Regions from separate parts of the Pseudoalteromonas nanhaiensis genome, predicted to be linked through region 1. Evidence: predicted binding sites of a transcription regulator. Region 1 holds the regulator's gene; the other holds the start of a gene.
The links. Region 1 encodes sigma-54, which starts transcription at its own class of promoters, with help from an activator protein. Its sites were predicted from a motif close to GTTGGCACGNNNNTNGNNT; they were not measured.

Region 2: the regulator sigma-54 is predicted to act here: its motif matches at 1,577-1,595, upstream of ACSFVZ_RS06735 (Tll0287-like domain-containing protein).

Annotation. Positions count from the first base shown of each region.
Region 1 is NZ_JBPNYQ010000033.1:16,637-20,894, forward strand. Features, by position in the region: gene rapZ (RNase adapter RapZ) at 1-111, opposite strand, end outside; gene ptsN (PTS IIA-like nitrogen regulatory protein PtsN) at 112-564, opposite strand; gene hpf (ribosome hibernation promoting factor) at 568-855, opposite strand; gene ACSFVZ_RS19130 (RNA polymerase factor sigma-54) at 882-2,378, opposite strand; gene lptB (LPS export ABC transporter ATP-binding protein) at 2,496-3,221, opposite strand; gene lptA (lipopolysaccharide transport periplasmic protein LptA) at 3,218-3,739, opposite strand; gene lptC (LPS export ABC transporter periplasmic protein LptC) at 3,729-4,258, opposite strand, start outside.
Region 2 is NZ_JBPNYQ010000005.1:55,883-60,140, forward strand. Features, by position in the region: gene arsJ (organoarsenical effux MFS transporter ArsJ) at 1-87, shown strand, start outside; gene ACSFVZ_RS06725 (hypothetical protein) at 214-492, shown strand; gene ACSFVZ_RS06730 (zinc ribbon domain-containing protein YjdM) at 559-894, opposite strand; gene ACSFVZ_RS06735 (Tll0287-like domain-containing protein) at 969-1,535, opposite strand; gene ACSFVZ_RS06740 (TlpA family protein disulfide reductase) at 1,689-2,144, shown strand; gene ACSFVZ_RS06745 (DUF4202 domain-containing protein) at 2,242-2,829, shown strand; gene ACSFVZ_RS06750 (TFIIB-type zinc ribbon-containing protein) at 2,851-3,366, shown strand; gene ACSFVZ_RS06755 (NADP-dependent oxidoreductase) at 3,418-4,258, opposite strand, start outside.

The DNA.
Region 1 (4,258 bases):
TAATAAGTTGACTGGGATATTATCAACACAGTAGTAACCCAAGTCTTCAAGTACACGTAAAGCGACCGATTTACCTGAGCCTGAGCGACCGCTGATGATAATTAATTCCATTTATGCCTCTGCTGATATGACCTGAAACAGTTCGTGGTCTGTTTTAGCGCTACGTAACTGTTTACAAAACTCTTTATCTTTTAGTCTATCAGCAATTGTCGATAAGGTCTTTAGGTGAAGTTGGCTGTCTCCATCTGGTACGATGAGTGCAACGAAAATATCCACAGGTCGGTTATCAATTGCGTCAAAATTGATTGGGGATTCACTCACTATGACAAATGCCTGTGGTTGCTCTGCACCACTCATGCGGCCATGTGGAATAGCAATGCCACGACCAATACCTGTACTGCCTAATTTTTCTCTATTGAGTAAGGCATCAAGGACGTCTTGTTGAGATAAATGAGGAAGCTGCTGGTGAGCCAGCTCGCTGATATATTCAAGGATTCTTTTTTTGCTATTAAAAAGGACCGCAGCTTTGCTGCAGTCCTGGTTAGTAAGTGAACTAAGTTTCATAATTTAGTGTCGAGCTAATTTCTCTTTGTGTTTAATGACTTGACGATCTAGTTTGTCGATTAGCGAGTCAATGGCTGCATACATATCTTGGTGTGCAGTTGAGGCAAAGAGCTCGCCTCCATTTACATGTAAAGTTGCTTCTGCTTTTTGGCTTAATTTTTCTACATCTAGAATGACATGTACATTATTAATGTGGTCAAAATGCCTTTCTAGTTTTGCAAACTTGCTGTTTACATAGTCTCTTAATGAATCAGTGATTTCTACATGACGACCAGTTAAATTTAGTTGCATAAGCATTTTCCTTCTATGTAAAACGTCTAAATCAAACTCTTACGCTGATTAGACGGAGGTATCGCTAGAGACTCTCGATATTTTGCAATTGTGCGTCTAGCTACTTTAATTCCTTGCTCAGCCAATATATCTGCAATTTTACTATCACTCAATGGTTTAGCTGAGTTTTCTGCAGCGATAAGCTTTTTGATCAAAGCGCGAATTGCTGTTGATGAACACTCACCACCGTTTTCTGTGCTGACATGGCTTGAGAAGAAATATTTCAACTCAAAAATCCCGCGAGGGGTGTGCATGTATTTTTGTGTTGTAACACGTGAAATTGTCGATTCATGCATTTCGACCATTTCTGCGACATCGTTCAGCACCATTGGTTTCATGGCTTCTGGGCCATGTTCAAAAAATGCTTGTTGTTGCTGTACGATACAATTGGTCACTTTTAAAAGTGTATCGTTACGGCTCTCTAAGCTTTTAATAAACCATTTAGCTTCTTGTAAATGAGAGCGAATAAACTGGCTATCGCTGCTCGATTTTACTGAGCGTGACATAGCTGCATATTGGCTATTCACTCTAATTTTTGGCATACAATCTGGGTTTAGTTCAACGACCCAACGACCTTTAACTTTTTTAACCGATACATCGGGTATAACGTACTCAGACTCTTCGCGAACTATGCTGTCTGCTGGCTTAGGGTTTAAGCTGTGGATCAGCGTCATTACTTCTTTTAGTTCGCTTTCTTTAAGCTTAGTCTTTTTCATCAAAGTGCGATAGTCGCGACTTGCTAATAATTCAATGTGCTCAGATAAAACCATTTTAGTTTCAGCTAAATACGGCGTACTCGCATCGAATTGGCGAAGCTGGATACATAAGCACTCTTGTAAGCTACGGGCACCAATCCCTACTGGATCAAACAACTGTATTCTCTTTAAGACCGCTTCGACTTCATCTAGTTCGATTTCTTCTTCATCATTATTTTGATTAAAACTTTCGACTATGTCTTCGCAGCTAACAGTTAAAATACCTGAGTCATCAATTGCCTCTACGATGGCGACAGCGATCGCTTCGTCAGTTGGGCTAAATGGTGTGAGTTGTAATTGCCACATAAGGTATTCATGGAGGGTTTCAGTCGATGCACCTTGATAAATTGACTCATCTTCTGGCATTGGACCTGATGATGTTGATGGGGCAGCACTCATGTACTCATCCCATGTCACATCCATGGCTAAATCGTCACTTACGGTGTCTTTGTTAAGGGCATCGCTGCTTTCTTGTTCGTACTCACTCGGCGCTTCTTCGGCCGATGCACTTAGCTGAGTATCATCAGATTCAGCTTTTTGCTCGTTCTTACCAATGTTTTCATCGTTGTAATCTGCTTCTTCCACTTCAAGCAGAGGGTTACTATCAAGTGCTTCTTGAATTTCTTGCTGGAGATCCAATGTACTAAGCTGCAGCAAGCGAATTGCTTGTTGCAGTTGTGGAGTCATTGTAAGTTGCTGGCCCATGCGCAGCTGTAATGATTGCCTCATGTATCCCTAACAATCCTTTTATGTGTTATCGACACCTGTGCAGTCACAGGTAAATTTATATCGATTTATTGTCATTGTTATTTAGTTTAGCAGATGCGCTAGATGGTGGCTTATTGGTTATAGCCTGAATTGCTCACCTAGATACACATCGCGTACGGTTTGGTCAGCTAAAACATGCTCAGGTGTTCCTGATGCAATTAGCTCCCCATGAGAAACAATGTAGGCTTTTTCACAAACATCAAGGGTTTCTCTAACATTATGGTCAGTGATTAATACACCAATACCACGATTTTTTAAGTGTTCAATAATTTTCTTTATATCTAACACTGAAATAGGATCAACACCAGCAAAAGGCTCATCTAACAAGATAAATTTAGGGTTTGCTGCTAATGCCCGAGCAATTTCTACGCGACGACGCTCGCCCCCAGATAAGGCCATGCCTTGACTATCACGAATATGCTGAATACTAAATTCATCAAGTAAGTTGTTGAGTGTTTCTTCTCGGCCTTGTTTATTTAAATCTTTACGCGTTTCTAAAATAGCCATTAGGTTTTGATAAACCGTTAACTTTCTAAAAATAGATGACTCTTGTGGTAGGTAACCAATCCCTAAACGTGCTCGGCTATGCATTGGCAAAAGTGTAATATCGTTATCATCAATGCTGATCTTGCCTTTATCGCTAGGTACTAAGCCAACAATCATATAGAAAGTGGTGGTTTTGCCTGCGCCATTTGGGCCAAGCAAACCAACGATACTGCCCGCTTCAACTTCAAGACCCACATTTTTGACAACTTGGCGGCCTTTATAGCTTTTTGCTAAAAGCTCTGCTTTTAATGTGCTCATGGTTGGCCTTTATCGTCTTGTTTGTTGTCTACAGGCACTAAGATTGTGTGTACACGGTCTGTTGAGTTTTCATCTTTTTCTGCGCTAATTAGTTGTTGTGCCATATCATAGGTAATGCTTTTCGCTGTTACTTTTTGGCCTGCTTGAGTCACTTCGGCTTCGCCATTTAAAGTTAAGAAGCGCTTGGCTACGTCGTAGCGAACTTCTTCTGCACTGGCGCTCATTACCGTGCCATCTGCTTGCTTTTCTTCAAAATAAGCAGGCTTACCTGTGGCGATAATTAACTCAACAGTACCTTCTGTATCACCACCATGGGCTTCAAGGCGTTCGGCTGTGATCCGGCGGTTACCATGTATAATTTCGACATTGCCTTCAAATATACCAACGCCATCTTTTAGCTTACCAGTTTGGCGATCTGAGCTTATGCTAATTTGTGCGCCTGTCTGCTCGGCAGCTACGCCTGAAAAGGCAATCAATAAGCTTGGGATCAGGAGTAATTTCTTCAGTTTATTGGTCATAGTATATGGTTCGTGTATGGTTAGTTAACTCTACAATCTCGGTTTTTAAATTAGCTTTCAGGCCTTTACCGGTAATTTTTAAATTTGGTCCTGTTAGCGTCACAGGTTGCTTCGAAAACATGGTCATTTGTTCTATATCAACGTTAATGTTTTCAGCTTTAATATCTTCGATCATGCCATTATGGGTTAAGTTTTTAGCAACAACATCTCCTTCAAAAATAAGCTGATCGTTTTCATATAATGTGGCTTCTTTAGCTTTTACTTGCCAAATTTGCTGGTCGCCATAAAGTGTAAAAATAGGTTGCTCAAAAAAGGTAAACCCAAGTTGCTGATACAGCTCCATTTTTGCAGCAGCCACTTTATGGCTAATCTTGCCTTGCTCATCATAAGCGGTTTGCTTTAGTGCAACGGCCGTATAATCGGGAGTTGCAATAATCTCGTCTTCACTATTTATTGTGTTTGTTGTTTGGTTAAAGTACGGATACCACAACCACACCATGCAACAAACAAAAACAATAC
Region 2 (4,258 bases), on a different contig from region 1:
TATGGCTTAGCAGCGTGTTTGGCTATATCGCTGTTATTTATTGTTATTACCGCCGTTATTTCGACTAAATTACCAAAACAAATTTAGTTAAATTTCAACACGCCCTATAAAGGTAAGCATGCTTTATTGCTTACCTTTATTCATGCATAGCATCAGAAATAACAAAATTAGTCATCTTCTGACTTGAAAAGCTCTTCGAGCATTGGCTGTGGGTTGTTTGAAAACGACGCAAAACAGTACAAACAAGCGGTGTTTGATGCTTATTGCGAGACGTTACGCCACGCTCTAACCATCAGTATCGACGATAATATTCTATGGTTTTTAAGACCGTTTTCTAAGCAAGCTAAAGATATTACCCCCAGTACGTTTGCTGGCGAAGTTTGCCCACTTTGCAAAGGAAATCTTAGTGCAACCACATGGGCTGCTGGCTGGCAGTTGAGCTGCGAACATTGTGAAGTAACGGGGATTGTTGTTGAAAAGTTTGGCTATTAAAAAAGTTAGCTTATTGAAATTGCTGCGTAATTATTCACAGCAATATATAACAATTTTATAATGTTATCAGGCTTTTTTAACAAACTTAGCAGTTACCATCATTTCACCTACGCCATCAACTTTACAGTCTAGTTCGTGGTCTTTTTTATCTAACACGCGGCGGATCACGGCTTTGGTACCAATTTTAATTACTTGTGAGCTGCCTTTAATTTTTAAATCTTTCGCAACAGTCACTTTGTCGCCATCGACCAATAAGGTGCCGTTAGCATCTCTTACATCGATCACATCATCGTTATTAACAGCATTTGGATCCCACTCATGAGCGCACTCTGGACATACTAAGTTGTTTTGATCTTCATATACGTATTCAGAATTACATTTTGGACAAGGAGGAAAAGACATAAAAACACCTTGGTTAATTTTAAAAGCGTATTTTAATGGCTAAGAGCAAACTAAGCGAGCATAAGGCTTATATTTTATGGCTCAGACGTGTCGAGTTCTTTGGTAATAGAGAATATTCCTCTTAAATCACCAAGCCGATAGCCTGTGGCTAAATCATGGGGGTAATGCTCACTAAGCACTTGCTTTACTTCTGGAGCAATCGTTTGACCATGACAATTGAGGCAAACTGGCGCGACTTTTATTGCTTTAGCAAAGCGGAATTGGCCATCTTTATTGGTCGAGAAAGTCACATTATCAATGCTTTCTGAGTTTCTGATCATATCAATTAGCTGGGCGATTTTTTCAGCTTCCCAGTCATCTGGTTTATTGTTCGGATTTCGGTTTTTAGTGCTTTTACGTGCCACAGTCCAACCATCGGTTGATAAGCTTTCGGCAATAGCAGGGGCTTGCATTTTGCACACGTTAATACCTTCAACTAAACCGCCTTGTTTTATAGCGGCTCCTAGTGCTGATTTGAGCGTAGTGGCAAATTCAGTTACTCGCTCAGCTGCTTGGGTTTCTAGGGTAGCAGAATTCGTTTCAGCATAAAGGTTAGGTGAAAGCAATAGAGTGCAAAGCGCTATCGTTCTTAAAGTATGCATTGTAAGGCCTTATATTAGATATATCTAATATAGTAGTTCGCATTTACTCTACATGCCAATTTATGCTGCAAAAAAACAGGATTCACGCTAATAGCATGCTGGAGTGTTGCTGTTAAATTGGTTATGGTGAGAAAAATATTCAGAGAACAAAATATGAAAAAATTAGTTTATATCGCTTTATTGTTATTTTCTGTTTTTACATTTGCAAGCTCAGGTCCTTATAGTGGAGATATCAGCGTTGCAGACTTACTTAAAGACTATCCTGCTTTTAGTGAAGAATATAATGATTACTCACCCAGTGAAGAAGAGCTAAGTACTATAAGAGCACTGCAAGGTAAGCAAGTGTTGGTGTTTTTAGGCACTTGGTGCCATGACTCTAAACGTGAAGTCCCTCGTTTTTTAAAACTTATTGATACAGCGAATGTGCAATTAGGATCCCTTAAATTAGTGGCTGTAGGCTACGATAAGCTTGATCCTGCCGGTTTAGCAAAGCAGCACGATTTACTGTATACGCCAACCATTATCGTTAGCAATGGCGAAAAAGAGCTCGCGCGCATGATAGAAAAACCAAAGCAAAGTATTGCTGCTGATTTAACTTTGCAAAACTAGATCTCAAGCTAGCAGTTCCAGATTGCCTGATGCAATATAGCCAAAGTGATTGTTGCCATTTACAATCACTTTGAAGCAATAACAATGAGAACCCATGATGTATACCGCCGTTATTAAAGCCATTGATACAGCCAATGCAGTAGACCCAAATCGAGTTCTAGTCGATGAACAAGAATTTGCAAAAGAAGGTTTATATGCCATGCGTATGACCGATATGCTCAATCGTTTTAAGCCTCAAGCCGATGAGCTAATGCATATTGCTGCCCGAGGGCAACATATTGAGCGCTGGCGCTCTCCGCGAAGTGATTTTCCTATGGGTAAGCAAGGTTATTATCAATGGCGCACAGCTTTATATGATTTTCATGCTGAGCGTGTAACAGCCCTCATGAAAGCGGCTGGTTATTCAACGGCTGATTGTGAGCGTGTTTATGCAGCCGTTGCTAAAAAGAATATAAAACGAAATCCTGATAGCCAATTGATTGAAGATATCGCCAGCCTCGTGTTTATTGAGCATTACATGCTTGACTTTGCAAGTAGCAAGCCTGATTACGATGAGCAAAAATGGCTGGGTATTATTCGTAAAACATGGCAAAAAATGTCAGATGAAGCACATGAATTTGTATTAGCTGGACACATCAGCTTACCTGAGCCACTTAAGCCGTTAATAACAAAAGCGCTAAATTAATTATAAAAACAAGGATGTAATATGTTTTGCCCACGTACTAAAACAGCCCTTGAAGAAGTGAGTATTGGCGATGTTAAAGTATATTTATCAAAATCTGGTGGCGTATTTTTTGATAACCGACAAATATTTCACTTTAGCGATCCAAGTTTAAAACCCGCGCAAGTGCTGGTGGCTCATTTACAAACCTTGCCAACAGAATGTGTTGATATAGCAACGCGAATTAATTGCCCTAAGTGCCCTGAGGTGGTGATGATGCGGCGTTTTTTTAGTCCACTTAAAGTGGTTGAAATAGACGAGTGCCCAAACTGTGCGGCTATCTGGCTCGATCATGGTGAGCTTGAAAAAATTCATGAAAATCATTTAACGCCAAAAGAGCGTGAAATGCTGCGTATTGATATGGCCAATAATCATGGTTTTATTCAAGTTAAAATCTCGAAAAGACGTCACTCTGTTCATGCTAAAAAGCCTGAGTCTAATGCAACGTCATCTTTAGAAAAACTAGCAGAACTTGCCTATTTATCGATTTTGAATGACTGAAAATAAGAAGCCTGTACCAATTAAGATACAGGCTTTATTAGCTATTAAGTGTTAAAGCTTAACTAGCATTTTTCCTTTATTTTTACCTTCGAACAGGCCAAGAAATGCATCAACGGCATTTTCGATGCCATGGTAAACTGTTTCTTCAGATTTAATTTTACCTTCGCTGATCCACGCGCCCATTTGCTCAATAAACTCAGGGAACTGATCAAAATAATCAATCACGATAAAGCCTTGCATGGTGAGCTTTTTCGAGTTGATATAAAACAGGTTGCTTGGCCCTGGCTGTGCTGTGTCGTTATTGTAACCTGAGATCATGCCACAAACAGGAATACGGCCGTAATCGTTCATTACATTAAGTGCGGCTTCCAGATGATCGCCACCTACGTTTTCAAAGTACACATCAATACCTTGTGGTGCCGCTTGTTCAAGAGCTTCTGTTAGGTTTGCTACCGTTTTATAGTTAATTACCTCATCAACGCCTAACGCTTTTACCATCTGCGCTTTTTCGTCAGAGCCAACCGATGCAATTACCTTACAGCCTTTTAGCTTAGCAATTTGGCACACTACGCTACCTACAGCCCCTGATGCCGCTGACACAAACACAGTGTCGGTTTCTTTTAGGCTAATTACCTTTGTTAAACCTGCCCATGCGGTTAACCCTGTCATGCCCATAGTACTTAAAAACAGTTGGTCAGGCAGTGGTACACTAGGTAGTAGGGTTAAATCGCTGCCATCGCTAATGTGCATGGTACGCCAGCCACTAATATGACTTACTTTGCTTCCTACCGGAAAGTCGTTATTGCGTGATTCAACTACTTCGCCGATAGCACCGGCTTCCATCACTTCGTTTAAGTTAAAAGGCGCGATATATGATTTACGATCGATCATG